4 regions of the Rhizobium sp. SRDI943 genome follow, and region 2 is predicted to be linked to each of the others. Evidence: predicted binding sites of a transcription regulator. Region 2 holds the regulator's gene; each other region holds the start of a gene.

What was found. Region 2 encodes PhoB, which activates phosphate uptake and scavenging genes when phosphate is short. Its sites were predicted from a motif close to TGTCATNNANCTGTCAT; they were not measured.
Region 1: AC245Y_RS21445 (DUF1868 domain-containing protein) is a predicted target of PhoB. The motif match lies at 1,748-1,764, and genes of this name have one in related genera.
Region 3: AC245Y_RS16395 (DUF1045 domain-containing protein) is a predicted target of PhoB. The motif match lies at 2,688-2,704, and genes of this name have one in related genera.
Region 4: AC245Y_RS14960 (BtaA family protein) is a predicted target of PhoB. The motif match lies at 2,208-2,224, and genes of this name have one in related genera.

The regions. Positions count from the first base shown of each region.
Region 1 is NZ_CM172787.1:4,269,739-4,273,674, forward strand. It holds gene rpmF (50S ribosomal protein L32) at 1-158, opposite strand, end outside; gene AC245Y_RS21440 (glutathione S-transferase family protein) at 314-961, opposite strand; gene AC245Y_RS21445 (DUF1868 domain-containing protein) at 975-1,697, opposite strand; gene mtgA (monofunctional biosynthetic peptidoglycan transglycosylase) at 1,844-2,581, opposite strand; gene AC245Y_RS21455 (polyprenyl synthetase family protein) at 2,717-3,631, shown strand; gene hisC (histidinol-phosphate transaminase) at 3,642-3,936, opposite strand, start outside.
Region 2 is NZ_CM172787.1:181,703-185,638, reverse strand. It holds gene AC245Y_RS00940 (aspartate aminotransferase family protein) at 1-949, opposite strand, end outside; gene AC245Y_RS00935 (GcrA family cell cycle regulator) at 1,370-1,903, shown strand; gene phoB (phosphate regulon transcriptional regulator PhoB) at 2,187-2,870, opposite strand; gene phoU (phosphate signaling complex protein PhoU) at 3,005-3,718, opposite strand; gene pstB (phosphate ABC transporter ATP-binding protein PstB) at 3,763-3,936, opposite strand, start outside.
Region 3 is NZ_CM172787.1:3,182,465-3,186,400, forward strand. It holds gene AC245Y_RS16375 (ureidoglycolate lyase) at 1-23, opposite strand, end outside; gene AC245Y_RS16380 (HepT-like ribonuclease domain-containing protein) at 7-369, opposite strand; gene uraD (2-oxo-4-hydroxy-4-carboxy-5-ureidoimidazoline decarboxylase) at 366-866, opposite strand; gene puuE (allantoinase PuuE) at 866-1,789, opposite strand; gene AC245Y_RS16395 (DUF1045 domain-containing protein) at 1,905-2,612, opposite strand; gene AC245Y_RS16400 (NAD(P)/FAD-dependent oxidoreductase) at 2,727-3,905, opposite strand; gene mnmC2 (tRNA (5-methylaminomethyl-2-thiouridine)(34)-methyltransferase MnmC2) at 3,904-3,936, shown strand, end outside.
Region 4 is NZ_CM172787.1:2,893,069-2,897,004, forward strand. It holds gene AC245Y_RS14950 (lytic transglycosylase domain-containing protein) at 1-584, shown strand, start outside; gene AC245Y_RS14955 (serine hydrolase domain-containing protein) at 629-2,050, opposite strand; gene AC245Y_RS14960 (BtaA family protein) at 2,269-3,513, shown strand; gene AC245Y_RS14965 (class I SAM-dependent methyltransferase) at 3,510-3,936, shown strand, end outside.

The sequences.
Region 1 (3,936 bases), 740 kb from region 2:
TGGCGGCCGCGATACATACCAGTCTTCAGATCGATATGATGCGGGCGGCGCAGTTCGCCGGAATTCTTGTCTTCGACGTAGGTCGGAGCCTTCAGGGCGTCTGCCGAACGGCGCATGCCGCGCTTGGACGGGCTTGTTTTTCTCTTCGGTACAGCCATTTCTCTTACTCCACTTGCGGGCAAAACATTCCCACGGCCACACGGGCGGCCGAAACGGACATGTCGCGATTTCGGAATTTGGCGCGCTTATACATGCAAGGGGTGACCTTGACCAGTCCCCATGCGTATTTTTTGCAAAGCCGATGATTCCAGGCTCAGACTTCGTCTTCCGGCACGATCCAAGGCTCGGCGCGGGCCGCCTCTTCCCATTTCCGCCAGGCCGGATGCGCCTTCATGGTCTCCATATAGGCCAGCGTATCATTTTGGCTGACGAGATCATAGATTTCGAACCGGTTGACGACAGGCGCAAACATCGCATCCGCCCCGCTGAACGCGCCAAACAGAAACGGTCCGCCGGATTGCTGCAGGAGGTCGCGCCAGATCGTCTCGATGCGGCTGATATCGGCGTCGACACCATCCGGCAACGCGATCTTGCCCTTCGGCCGGCGGATATTCATCGGGCAGGCACCGCGCAGCGCCCGGAAGCTTGACAGCATTTCCATCGAAACCGAACGGGCGAGCGCCCGCTCGGCGCGATCCCTCGGCAGAAGGCCGGCGTCCGGATAAAGCTCGGCGACATATTCGATGATCGCCAGCGATTCCCAGATCTTCAATGCACCATGCTGCAGAAGTGGTACTCGCCCGGTCGGTGAGACCGCCTTTATATCGGGATTGCCACCAGGATAGTCGAAGGGGATCAGGACTTCCTCGAAATCGACGCCGGCGCCCGTCAGCGCCATCCACGGCCGGAACGACCAGGAAGAATAGTTCTTGTTGGCGATGTAGAGCGTCGGTCTATCCATGGGCTTCTCCCGTTCATGCCTCGAAATCGAAGATCAACAATTCGTGGAAATGGTTCATGTCCTCGAACACGCAGAATGCCGGCGGGGTCAGCTCGAAAACAGGGGCCTTGCGGCGGACATCGTCGGCGACGTTGTCGAGCATTGCCTGCCAGCGCGGCAAGGCTTCGTCTTCCAACCGTTCGATCGCATAGGCGAAGGTCATGTGGAACTTATAGTCCTCATGGTTCGGCTGGCGATAGCCCAGAAGCTCGGCCAGCGCATTGCGCCAGGCGCGCATGACCTTGCGGTCTCTCTCCGTCGCCCCGTCGACGAGCAGGCCCGACGGGCGAGCTTCGACGATGGCGACCTTGAAGGGATCGGCCATCGAGAAACCTTCGAGCAGGGCCGCCATCAGCGCTATCATGTCGTCGATCGGCGTATCGAGAGGTAGATCGCCCGGCCAGCAATCCTGGCGGCGCCTGGTCTCGATGACACCTTCGAAAAGTGTCATGTGAATGCTTGATATCGGCGTGAAGAGGAACTGCGGGGCTTCGGGCATCGCCAGATATTTCTCACGCGCCTCGATCAGCACCGCCTGCGTTTGCGAACCCTTCTCGATATGGCAAACGATGGTGTTGCCGGCTTCCGGCAGAAAGCCGCCGACCTTGCGATAACGGCTGCCGAGATGGGCGGGCGGGGTTGGATTGTGCCTCTTCGAATAAAAGAGAAGCTCGGGCGAAAATGTCGTGATGGTCATGGGCGACTCGGGGGCTCTGGTTGGACTGCATTCGCCCATATGGCAGAACCAAGAATGTCAGATGACACTTGCCACGTCTCGAGCACGATACCGAAAAGTGTGAGCGGTTTTCGGACGACATCCTGTTCTAGCGATAAGTTCTGATCTCAATCATAGATGCACCTGATGTAATCGCCCGAACCTTGTGCGCGTCTCTCGATCACGCCGGCGAGCCGGCGAAGACCTCGTCCGGGCTTGCCGGCATTGCGGTCGATGGGGTTCGGCAGCGAGACGGCAAGCAGCGATGCCTGGCGCCGCGTCAGCTTCGAGGCCGGCACCTTGAAATGATGCTGGGCCGCCGCCTCGATACCGTAAATGCCGGGACCCCATTCGGCGATATTGAGATAGATTTCCATCAGCCGTCGTTTCGACAGGACAAAATCCGTGCTCACCGCGAGCGGAAGTTCCAGCGCCTTGCGCACGAAGGAGCGGCCGTTCCAGAGGAAGAGGTTTTTCGCCGTCTGCATCGGGATCGTGCTGCCGCCGCGCGTCGCCTGACCTTTCAGCGTATCCTCGACCAGCATGCGCATTTCCGCCCAGTCGACGCCGCCGTGAAAGCAATATTGCCCGTCCTCCGACATCATCACCGACTGCACCACAACAGGGGCGATGTTATCAAGCGACACCCATTGCCTGTCGTAACCACGCAGCAGCACGAGATCGCGCAGCATTAGTGTCGAGACGGGATGAATGAACGGCAGCAGATAGAGAAAGATCAGCGCATAGGGAAGGATCAGCACGATCAGCACGGCAAGAACAATGCGTTTCAACACACGCCTGTCTTCGAACCATCGCCGACGAGCCGGCATGTCGACGCTGTCCTCTCTCTCTGGCGCTATATCCAATGTCCCCAGTCCGATTTCGCTCCTGTCGTTCTCATAACGCCTGTGCAGAGCTTATGCCAGAGTGCGCGGCGAATCTTGCTGCCGCCATCGACAATTCCGTTGCAAGCCCGGGGGCGCTCATGCCAAACAGCGCCCATGGACGCGAACCCGGACACTTTCGAGACGAGGCTGAAGAACAACGCCCGCGACATCGAGGCGCTGCTCGACGCATTGCTTTCACCGAGTGCCCTTTCCGATGAAATCGCCAGGCCCGAGAGGCTGCGCGATGCCATGCATTATGCCGTGCTGAACGGCGGCAAGCGGCTGCGCCCGTTTCTCGTCGTCGAAAGTGCAGCCCTTCTCGGCGGCGACGCTGAGGCGGCACTTCGCGTCGGCGCCGCGCTCGAATGCGTCCACTGCTATTCCCTCGTGCATGACGACCTGCCGGCCATGGACGATGACGACCTGCGCCGCGGCAAACCGACGGTACACATCAAGTTCGACGAAGCGACGGCGATCCTTGCCGGCGACAGCCTGCTGACCTATGCCTTCGACATCATCGCCGCGCCGGAAACGACCCTTGCCGATACGAACAAGGCATCGCTGGTGCTGGCCCTTGCCCGCGCAGCCGGTCTCGGCGGCATGGCCGGCGGCCAGGCGCTTGATCTCGCGGCGGAAAAGCAGGCCCCCGAAGAGGCCGGCATCATCCGCCTGCAGGCGATGAAAACAGGCGCGCTGATCCGCTTCGCCTGCGAAGCCGGCGCCATCATCTCGGCAAGCCTGCCGGAAGATCGCCGCCGCCTGCGCGCCTTCGGCGAAAAGATCGGCCTTGCTTTCCAGCTTGCCGACGACATTCTCGACCTGACTTCGGATGCGGCGACCATGGGCAAGGCGACCGGCAAGGATGCGGCCCGCGGCAAGGGAACGCTTGTGGCCCTGCGCGGCATGGAATGGGCCGAGACCCAGCTCCGTGAGCATGTCCGCGATGCCGAGGCGCTGCTGGCCCCCTATGGCCCCCGCGCCTCGACCCTCATCGCTGCAGCGCATTTCATCGCCGACCGGAAGAGCTGACCCCAGCAGGTCAGGCTGCCAGTATCTCCTGGAGAGCGGAGACCAGACGGGCACACTCGTCATCCGTGCCGATGCTGATCCGCAGGAAGTCCGAAATACGCGGCTTGGCAAAATGCCGGACGAGAATGCCGCGCTCCCGCAGAGCGGCTTGAAATGCTGCGCCAGAACGGCTTTGGTGCCTTGCGAAAACGAAATTCGCCTGGGACGGCAGAACCTTGAAATCCAGCGCTTCGAGTTCCCTAACAAGGCTTTCCCGGCTGGCGATGATGTTCCTCCGGCCTGTCTCGAACCACGCCTCGTCCTTG
Region 2 (3,936 bases):
CCTTCAGCGAGGCGAGGCCCTGGCGGAAGACAAGCGCGACGTCGCGCACCTGCTGGAGGAAGCCATCGGCCAGGATGATGTCGAGCACGGCGCTGCCGACGGCCATGGCAAGCGGATTGCCGCCATAGGTCGAACCATGGGTGCCGGCCTTCATGCCGGAGGCGGCCTCTGATGTGGCAAGGCAGGCGCCGAGCGGGAAACCGCCGCCGATGCCCTTGGCGACCGCCATGATGTCGGGTGTGATGCCCGACCATTCATGGGCGAAGAGCTTGCCGGTGCGGCCGACGCCGGTCTGGACCTCGTCGAGGATCAACAGCAGATCGTTGTCGTCGCAGAGCTGGCGAAGCGCCTTCATGAACTCAGGCGTGGCAGGACGGACGCCGCCCTCGCCCTGCACCGGCTCGATGAGGATGGCGGCCGTCGCCTCGGTGATCGCGGCGCGGACCGCTTCGATATCGCCGAAAGCCACCTGATCGAAACCCGGCGCCTTGGGGCCGAAACCTTCGAGATATTTTTCCTGGCCACCGGCGGCGATCATCGCCAGCGTCCGTCCGTGGAAGGCGCCTTCGAAGGTGATGATATGGAAGCGCTCGGGATGGCCCTTGGAAAACTGATAGCGGCGCGCCGTCTTGATCGCGCATTCAAGCGCCTCGGCACCCGAATTGGTGAAGAACACCTTGTCGGCGAAGGTGGCGTCGGTCAGGCGTTTAGCCAGACGCTCCTGTCCGGGGATCTCGTAGATGTTCGACAGGTGCCAGACCTTGTCGGCCTGCTCCTTCAGCGCGCCGACCACATGCGGATTGCTGTGGCCGACGGAGGTGACGGCGACGCCGGCGCCGAAATCGAGATATCGCTCGCCAGTTTCGGTAATCAGCCATACGCCCTCGCCTCGCTCGAACCGCAGCGGGGCACGAGAATAGGTGTCATAAAGCGGCGCGGCTTCAGCCATGGCGCGATCTCCATCAAAGTTGCCGGGCAATGACTCCGGCTAAGGAAACCAGGCCCGAAAAATCAAAAATGCCGCCTTGCGGCGGCGAGTGGCACTATTTCCCTTTCGCGCTGCAATGTCAACAAAACGGCGCCCTTAGCGTATGCAGCACGGGTGTACAGCGGCATTTTCAGTCTTCAACAGGCATTATTGCAGAAATGCCACGCAGGGACAGCAAGTTGGGGAAAACTACGAATTCGATTCATCCGGATTCATGCGACTCTTGTCACGGAGTCAGGCTCACACTAGGTTAAAGATCAATTACTAGACTGCATGCGGCGGAACTAGTCACCAAAATTGATCAAGCGTTTCTTGTTTCGGAGCTCCCGGGACAACGGTGAGGGATTCTGCCATCACCAACGCAAAAGGTGGAGACAGGGCATGAACTGGACAGACGAGCGGGTCGAGAAACTCAAGAAGCTTTGGGCCGAAGGACTGAGCGCGAGCCAGATCGCGGCACAACTTGGCGGTGTCAGCCGAAACGCGGTCATCGGTAAAGTGCACCGGCTGTGCCTTCCCGGCCGTGCCAAGGCCGGCGGCACCAACACCGCGGCGCGAACGCCGAAGCGCAATACATCGGCGCCGCGCGCGCCGAACTTCGCCTCTCGGATCACCACCCGCACCGTTACCCGCCAGCAGGGCGCGACGATGCTGAAGGAAGAGATCGAGATCGAAACGATCGAGGAAATGGAATACGTGCCGAGAGGCAATGTGGTGGTGCCGATTTCCCGCCGCCTCGGCCTGACGGAACTGACCGAACGCACCTGCAAGTGGCCGGTCGGCGATCCGCTGAAGGACGACTTCCATTTCTGCGGCTGCGAATCCCCCGACAATTCGCCATATTGCAGCTATCACCAGAAGCTCGCCTACCAGCCGGTGAACGAACGCCGCCGGGCAGCGGCGCGGGCCAGCTGAACGGGCTGACCATCGTTAGAATGCAGAAAACGGGCCAAGTGGCCCGTTTTTTTATGCGCGGATGGAAGCGCTCATTGCGGGGATGGCTGCCCCTCACCCTAACCCTCTCCCCGTAAACGGGGCGAGGGGACGTGCCCTGCACGAGGTTGTGGGGAACGGAGAGGTCGCGGCATATCCCCTTCGCCCCGTTTACGGGGAGAAGGTGGCGGCAGCCAGATGAGGGGCAGTCCATCGCCGCGAACCGGACAGCAGCGGGACAAGCCCGAGCATGACGAAAAAGCCCTCAGGCTTCCATCGAATAACCGGCGCCGCGGACGGTGCGGATGACGTCCTGCATGTTGGAGAAATTCAGCGCCTTGCGCAGGCGGCCGACATGGACGTCGACGGTGCGCTCGTCGACATAGATATCGTGGCCCCAGACACCATCCAACAGCTGTGAGCGGGAGAAGACCCGGCCCGGCGACGACATCAGGAATTCCAGCAGGCGGAATTCGGTGGGGCCGAGGCGGACTTCGCGGGTCTTGCGATGGACGCGATGGGTCTCACGGTCAAGTTCGATGTCACCGCATTTCAGCACCGTCGACAGCACCTCGGGACGGGCGCGACGCAGCATCGCCTTGACGCGGGCAACGAGCTCGGGGGTCGAGAAGGGCTTGACGACATAGTCGTCGGCGCCCGTCGACAATCCGCGGACACGCTCGCTCTCTTCGCCGCGCGCCGTCAGCATGATGATCGGCAGACGCTCGGTCTCCGGCCGCATGCGCAGGCGCCGGCAGAGCTCGATGCCGGAGACGCCGGGCAGCATCCAATCAAGGATGAGAAGATCGGGCGTGCGCTCCTGAAGCCGCATTTCGGCTTCGTCGCCACGAAGGATGGTATCGACCTCGAAGCCTTCCGCTTCGAGATTGTAGCGAAGAAGCACGCTGAGGGCTTCTTCGTCTTCAACAACTGCAACTCTCGGGATCATGCGTGTCGGTCTCCTCGCGCATGATCCTTAAACCAGGGTGATTTAAGCAATGCATCCTGCGCAAATTTAAAAATTGGCTGCGACCTCTTTGCGCGCCCGGACGGGCGCGCACGCAAGCGGCGGGGTGTGGGCAGTTATTCGGTGACCGCGCCGACGGTGTTGGCGCTGTCGTCCTTCGGCCGATCGCCTTCCGGCTGCGCGCCTGTCGTCATGTAATAGATCGTCTCGGCGATGTTGGTGGCGTGGTCGCCGATGCGCTCGATGTTCTTGGCGCAGAAGAGAAGATGCGTGCAGCTGGTGATGTTGCGCGGATCTTCCATCATGTAGGTCAGGAGCTCGCGGAACAGCGAGGTGTACATCGCGTCGATCTCGTTGTCGCGTTCGCGGATCGCATTCGCCTTGTCGGCGGAACGATTGGTGTAGACGTCGAGCACTTCCTTGAGCTGGACGAGCGCCAGCTCGGACAGATGCTCGAGGCCGCGGGCGAGCTTGCGGGGAACGCCGGTGCTTTGGACGGCGATGACGCGCTTGGCAGTGTTCTTGCCGAGGTCGCCGACACGTTCGAGATCGGCGGCGATGCGGATCGAACCCATGATTTCGCGCAGGTCCGCGGCCATCGGCTGGCGGCGGGCGATGGTGACGATCGCCTTGTCGCCGATTTCGCGTTCGGCGTGATCGAGGATCACATCGTCGGAGATGACCTTCTGCGCCAGCGCGGTATCGCCGTTGACGAGCGCCCGCACGGCTTCGGCGACCATCTGCTCGGCCAGGCCGCCCATTTCGGAAATCCGCCTGGACAGGAACTTCAGATCATCATCATAGGCAGAATAAATATGTGTCGATGCCATGGGGCTTTATCCTCGAATAACGGAAAGGCTTGGTGACGCCAAAATCAGCCGAAGCGACCCATGATGTAGTCCTGGGTGCGCGGATCGTCGGGATTGGTGAACATCTTGTCGGTGTCGTTCTCCTCGACGAGATTGCCGAGGTGGAACATGGCGGTGCGCTGCGAAACACGCGCGGCCTGCTGCATGGAGTGGGTGACGATGACGATCGTGTAGTTCTC
Region 3 (3,936 bases), 1.8 Mb from region 2:
AATCGCTTACTCACCTTCGGCATGCCAGTGACGGATGGCATCGATCGCGGAAAGAAGCTCCGGCAGCGTGCGATACGTCGCCTCCCAGATGTCGGAAGGATCGAGATCGAAGACACCGTCGAGGATACGGTTGCCCGTGCCGCAGATTTTCGTCCACGGCAGATCGGGATGCTCGCTCGCAAATTCCGGATGAGTCACGAGCAGACGGGATGCCGCAGCACCGATGGTGAAGTGGCAAAAGGTGACAGCCTTGAAAGTCAGCTTGTCCCCGGCGAACGCCGCCCCATCCATTCCGCCGACGAAAGACAACGCTTCGGATGCCGCCTCATACATCTCATTGAGATAGTCGATCGCGCGCCGCTCGTTCATTCAGCCTCCGGCAGCATCGACGTCAGTCGCAGCAGCGCGATCCGCTCGACTTGCGCCGTCGCGGTCGCAAATTCTTCGTCCTTGCCATTGCCGATCCGTGTTTCGAAAGCCGCCAAGATGTCGTCCTTACCGAGCCCCTTGACGGCAATGATGAAGGGAAAGCCGAATTTTTCGACATAGGCCGAATTGAGTTCGGTGAAGCGGGCATGTTCGGCCGCGCTCAGGCGGTCGAGACCGGCGCCGGACTGCTCCTTCCGGCTGTCTTCAGTGAGTTCGCCTGCTATCGCGAGGCGCCCGGCAAGGTCAGGATGGGCGCTGAGCACGCCGAGACGCTCCTGCGGGCTTGCCACCCGAAAGACAGCGGTTAGCGACGCATGCACACCGGCCGCCGTCAGCGGCTCCGTCACGTGGCCGGCGTCATAGGCGCGCTCGGCGATGAAAGGCGAATGTTCAAAGACGCCGCCGAAGCGGGAGACAAAATCCTCTCGCGACATCATCAGAGCGCTTCCGGCTGATGGTGCTTGTGCCAGTGCTCGGCGATCTCGATACGGCGCGGAATCCAGACCTTGTCGTGCTTCAGGACATATTCGATGAAGCGCTTCAGCGCCGCCGCCCGGCCGGGACGTCCAACGAGGCGGCAATGCAAACCGACCGACATCATCTTCGGGCTGCCCGCCTTGCCTTCCTCATAAAGCGTATCGAAGGCATCCTTCAGATAGGTGAAGAACTGATCGCCGGCATTGAAGCCCTGCGGCGTCGCAAAACGCATGTCGTTGGTTTCGAGCGTATAGGGGATGATCAGGAAGGGTTTCCCGGCGACGCCTTTCACCCAGTAAGGCAGGTCATCAGCATAAGAATCGGAGGAATAGAGAAAACCGCCCTCCTCCTGCGCCAACCGAAGCGTATTGTCGGAAGGCTTGCCCTGATACAGGCCGTAAGGCCGCTCGCCGGTAAGCTCGGTGTGCAGGCGCACAGCTTCGAGGATATGTTTGCGCTCCAGATCTTCAGGAAAATCCTTGTATTCCAGCCATCGGTAGCCGTGGCTGGCGATCTCCCAGCCCGCCTCCTTCATCGCGGCAACGGCCTCGGGGTTGCGGGCCATCGCCAGCGTCACGCCGTAGACGGTTGCCTGCACCTTGAGATCGGTGAACATCCGCCAGAGGCGCCAGAAGCCGGCACGCGAACCATACTCATAGATCGATTCCATGTTGAGGTTGCGCTGCCCTGGCCAGGCGGCCGCACCGACGATCTCCGACAGCAGGTTTTCGGAAGCCGGATCGCCGTCGAGGATCGAGCTTTCGCCGCCCTCCTCGTAGTTGATGACGAACTGCACGGCGATGCGTGCCTCGTCCGGCCATTTCGGATCGGGCGTCAGACGCCCGTAACCGACGAGATTGCGCGGATAAGTCTCGGATACCATCAAATCACCTTCTGAAAAGACGGGGAACGGTAGCATCCGCAGCCGGAATGTCGAGACGGAAACTGCTCAGCCGGATTTTGCCTTTACGGCACAAGCGTTTAGCTCACCAGCAGATTCAAGCGATTTTGCGCGCACTGACCTCGCCCATCGGATGCAGCGAATGAACGCGGAAAGGACCGCCAGTGCCCTCTTCGATCATCAGCGCCACGTTCGAAACCGTAACAGGTTCGCAGAGGACAGGCTCGAAGATCGTCCGCAACGCTGGCTCGATGCGCGGCATGTCGATCGCGTTGACGGGGCCTGTCACCGGCATATGGAAGCGGAACTCCTCCATCACATAGGGATTGCCCCAGCGATGCAGATTGGAAAATTGCGTCGCCGACAGCCCGTCCGGATCGCTGCGTTCGATCTCGGCCTCGCTGAGCGGTGCGCGAAAACGATCGAATTCCTGCACGATCGCCGAGGCGAGATACTGGATCTGCTCGCAGGGAGCGCTCGGGAGCAGGCTGTAGAAATTGCCGAGCCGGGCGACTTCGATACGCGGAATTTGGAAGGGAACGAAGGTCCCGGAAAAACGCATCAGATCGCGCAGGAGTTGCGATTCGGCCATGTCGTGGGACAGATGAAAGGGCGCCTTCAAAATACCGTGAAAGCCGTAGCGGCGAGGCACGGCGGTATGGAAGGCGATCTCGTGAATGCCGAGACCACGAACGGCCGGAGGCTCCATCATATCGCCCGAAAACACGTTTCGGCCAAGCCAATTGGCGGCCACGAGCGACAACGAGTCGCCCGCCGGAGGCGTGAAGCAAATGGCATAGCGCATGCAATTTCCTCCATCAAGGAAGTGAGCGCCGTTTTGATCCGGCGCTGTCGATGCGCAAGCAGATAGGTGATTTGCATGACAGAATAACGAAACGTAGCGGCGCCTAATTCACGTTTAACGTGAAGCCGCCGCAATATGGCTTGAAATTGCGAAGCTTTCCGGCAGCAAAAATCCGCAGTCTGTATCGCCTGCGATACATATCGCCGCCTCTGCCAGCCGGTGGGCCAGGCCGAAGCTGACCTTGAAGCCGCCGGTCAGCGCGATCAGGCGCCGGTGGTCGGGATGGCGGCCGATCATTGGATCACGGTCGATCGCCTTCGGGCGAAGCCCGGCCCAGCGCTCGACAACGGGAGCGTCGCGAAGCATCGGCACGATACCGCGCGCCGCCTCGATCAGCGCGTCGAGCTGGACGTCGGTGGATGTAGGATGGTCAAAACGGTTCTCACTGGTGCTGCCGATTGCCACATGCCCGCCTTCATGCGCGACGACATAGAGCCCGTCCAGGAAGATCGTCGGCAGCGCCGGGTCGATATCGGCGTTCAACAGTGCCGCCTGCCCCTTGACCGGCTGGCCGAGCGGCTGTTTCAGCCCCGGCGTCAGTCCCTGCAACAGCGGAAAGGACTGATGGCCGGCAGCCAGGATGCAGTGACTGAAAACAATGGTTTCGCCCTCGATTTCGGCCGTACCGCGATCGGGATCGAGGCCGGCAACCGTCGCATGCTCCAGGATACGAACATGCTTTGCCCGCCGCAGGAAGGCGATAAGCGCTGCGATCAGCAAACGCGGCGCAACGCGGGCGGCGAGCGTGTCGTGCACGAAGCCGCTCTCACCGGCAGACGCTTCGATCCAGCCGTCGATCGGCGGCCTGTCGAGGACATGCCAGTGGAAGCGGCGGTCGCCCACCCACCAATGCTGTTCAGCGTCCTCGAAACGGCCGCGCGCTATTGTGTTGAGATGCGGCTTCGGCAGCGGGATCAGCCGTCCGGACCTGCTATAACCGGCGGAAAGCCCGGTCTCGAATTCGAGCGCGGCGATCTCGGCTTCGAGCGAGACCAGCGCATCGAACTGGAACTGCTTCTTCTCCGACCACTGGTACGGCATGTGTGGCATCAGCGCGCCGAGCACGCCGCCGCTTGCACCTTCGCCCAACCTGCCGGCGTCGGCAATAACGGCACGGATGCCCCGGCGCTCGGCATGGACGGCCGCCCAGAGTCCCATGATACCGCCGCCGACGATCAGCAATTCTGAGGACGATTGACCTGAGACCGGCTGAGGATTATCGGCTTTTTCCATGACAGACGTGAACCCCGATCAGATTGGCGCG
Region 4 (3,936 bases), 2.1 Mb from region 2:
TCCAGTCCGTCGTGCCGACGCCGCGTCCGGGAACGCCGGCCCAGCCGACGACGCAGCTTGCCTTTGCCGCGACACCGCAAAACAGCGCGCTTGCAGCACTTGCCGCCGTCGACACCACGCCGCGCGCCAGTATGGACTACGGTTTCGACGAATCCGGGCCGATCGATCCGCCGACGGCGCCGCCGATGTTCAGCGACGACGACAGAGACGATGCGCCGACCGTCGAGAAGAGCTTTGTCACCAAGCTCATCCAGAAATATTCGAAAATCTACGAAATTCCCGAGACCCTGCTCCATCGCGTCGTCCATCGCGAGAGCCGCTATAATGCCAAGGCCTACAACAAGCGCGGCTATTTCGGCCTGATGCAGATCAAGTACAACACCGCCAAGTCCATGGGCTACGGCGGTGCCCCGGGCGGCCTCTTCGATGCCGAGACCAACATCAAATATGCCGCGAAATATCTGCGCGGCGCCTGGCTCGTCTCCGACAGTAAGGAAGACGACGCCGTTCGCCTTTACGCGCGCGGTTATTATTACGATGCCAAGCGCAAGGGCATGACCGACATCGCCCAAGGCAACTACTGAAACCGGGCAATTTCTGAAACAGGGGTGACGGCTGAAACGGCGGCCTATGGCTGCGGCTGGGCTTGTCGTTGCGATCCGGCCTGCTGTTGCGCGCCCGATTGCGGCAGGGCCGTCAGGATCGCCTTCAACAGCGTCTGGGGCTGGTAGTCGAGCCGGCTCGGTGTCAGGCCAAGCCTGACGACCACCAGATTGGCGGAAGGCACGATCGCCACGCTCTGCCCATCGTGGCCCGTCAGCCAGAACGTATCCTCAGGCAGCCCGGCCTCAGCGCTCGAGCCGCCGGGTGCTAGCCAGGCTTGGCCCTGCGTATACCGGCCGTTTGAAGCCGCCGTCGGGGTGCGCATGGCGCCGACAAAACCCTCCGGCAACAGTCGCTGTCCGTTCCACACGCCGTCTTGCAGCAGGAACTGCCCAAAGCGCGCCCAGTCATGCGCCGTCGCATAAAGATAGGAGCTTCCGGCAAACGTGCCGCGCGCATCGAGTTCGAATACGGCGCTCGTCATGCCGAGCGGGGCAAACAACGCGTCGTGCGGATAGGAAAAAGCCGCCTGAGCATTGCCGACCCTGTCCATCCAGATGCGCGAGAGCAGCACGGCCGTGCCGCTAGAATAGCGGAAGCGTTGGCCGGGCGCTGCCTCCATCGGTGCATTGGCCGGCAGCGATACCATGTCGGTATCGAGATAGAGCATGCGCGTGACATCGGCGACGTCGCCATAGTCTTCGTTAAAGGCAAGGCCGCTCTCCATGCCGAGCAGATCGGAAACCTTGATTCTGGCGCGCGCATCGTTCTTCCACTGCGCCAACAGGTTATCATCGTCGAAGGAGACCTTGCCGCCAAGCATCAGCCGGCCGAGGACTGCCGCATTCACGGTCTTCGTCATCGACCAGCCGATCAACGGCGTCTTCGCCGAGAAGCCGGGGCCATAGGCCTCAGCGACGATGCGACCATTGCGCACCACCACGATCGCCCGCATTGCCGGGCCGGCAATTCCGGCATCGGCAAGCAGCGCGGCGATCTTCCCGTCCGCCGGATTGCCGGTCCCCTCGCCCTCCGGCCACAAGGCGTCATTCGCCTGCATTTTGGCCGGCGGATCGAAGGGCGCTGCCTTCGCAGCCGCCTCGAAATTGCCGTCCGGGACGCTCGTGCAGCCGAAAGCGCCGCGATAGAGCGCATAACTCGGCGCAAACAGTCCCATGAAGCGCGCCGTCACGCGATCGTTGTCGGGGTCGACGCTGACACGCACCAGCCGCAGTAGCGGATTTCCAGGCGCCTGGACGTCGTCATGGAGCACATCCTCCGCCTCCCGGCCGGCGATGAACACGTTGGAGCAGACGATCTTGGCGGCATAACCGTCGCCGACGCTGAGCAGTTCCGGCGGCCGGATGAAGAGCCAGCCGGCGGCAGTGATGACGAGGAGAACGAGAAGGAGAGCAAACGCCTTCAGGATACGCAGGACAAATCGCATGGCATTCCTCCATGCCGGGAGAGAAGCAGGAATCACACGCGCCGGAAAGGGGCCGAAGCGAAGAAGGACCATCGTCCCGATCACTTTCCCAGGAGTGCCATTCCGGTCGCTCTCCGGAGGAGGCCGAAGCCTCCCAGGAACGGCTCCCCACAGCCCGCGTCATCAAACTGTAGCAGAGGCGCGCTACACGCCCTGAACGCTAAAAAGGTGACAGACTCATGTCAGAATTTGCACCGGATGCCGGCTTCCGCAAGAACCGGAAACTCAAGGATGCCCTTCTCCGCCATAAGGCCTTTTCGAAGGATGGCTTTTCCGAGCGTCTCTTCGGCCTTCTTTTCTCCGGCCTCGTCTATCCGCAGATCTGGGAGGATCCGGATCTCGACATGCAGGCGATGGAGCTGAAGCCCAATCATCGCATCGTTACCATCGGCTCCGGCGGCTGCAACATGCTCGCCTATCTCTCCAAGGCGCCGGCCTCGATCGACGTCGTCGATCTCAACCCGCACCACATCGCGCTGAACCGCCTGAAGCTTGCCGCCTTCAAACATCTTCCAGGTCACGCCGATCTCGTCCGCTTCCTGGCAATGCCGAACGAGAAGTCGAACAGCCGTGCCTACGACCAGCATCTTGCCGCCCGCCTCGATGAGGCAACCCGCAGCTACTGGAACGGCCGCAAGTTCGGCCGCCGCCGCGTCACCGTTTTCGATCGCAACATTTACGAAACGGGTCTGCTCGGCCGCTTCATCGGCGCGGCCCACCTTCTTGCCCGCCTGCATGGCGTCAAACTGCGCGAGATGACCAAGACCCGCTCGATCCGCGAGCAGCGCCAGTTCTTCGACGAGCAGATCGCGCCGCTCTTCGAAAAGCCGGTCGTGCGCTGGATTACCGGCCGTAAGAGCTCGCTCTTCGGCCTCGGCATTCCGCCGCAGCAATATGACGAACTCGCAAGCCTTGCCGCCGATCATTCGATCGCACCGGTGCTGAAGCATCGCCTGGAAAAGCTCGCCTGTCATTTCCCGATGAGCGACAATTATTTCGCCTGGCAGGCCTTCGGCCGCCGTTACGGCACCGAAGCGGAGGGCCCGCTGCCGACCTATCTGAAGTCGGAGCACTATCAGGTGATCCGCGCCAATGTCGACCGCGTCAACGTTCACCACGCAAGCTTCACCGAGCTTCTGGCCCGCGAGCCGGCCGCCTCGCGCGACCGCTACATTCTGCTCGACGCGCAGGACTGGATGACGGACGAGCAGCTGAACGACGTCTGGACGGAAATCACCCGCACGGCGCGCGAAGGCGCCCGCGTGATCTTCCGCACCGCCGCCGAAAAGAGCATCATCGAAGGCCGCCTGGCTCCGGCGATCCGCGGCCAATGGGATTACTTCGAGGAAAAGTCGCGTGAACTGACTGCGCTCGATCGCTCGGCAATCTACGGCGGCTTCCACATCTACGGGAAGAAGGCGTGAGCAAGGTCGGTACTGAGACGGCAGGACAGAGCGACCAACATGCCAGCCTCATGGATGGCATGTACCGCTACCAGCGGCACATCTACGACCTGACCCGCAAATATTATCTTCTCGGCCGCGACAGCACGATCCGTAATCTCGACGTGGCCGAAGGCGGCAGCCTTCTGGAAGTCGGCTGCGGCACCGGGCGCAACATGGCCTTCGCCCACAGGCATTTCCCGACCGCCAAGCTGTTCGGCCTCGACATTTCCCAGGAGATGCTGATTTCGGCACGCAAGACCTTCGCCACCAAGGCGACGATCCCGGAATTCCGCGTCGCCGACGCCACGGCATTCACACCGCATGAATTCGGCGTCAGCGGCTTCGACCGCATCCTGATCTCCTATGCCTTGTCGATGATCCCGGACTGGGAGCGCGCCGTCG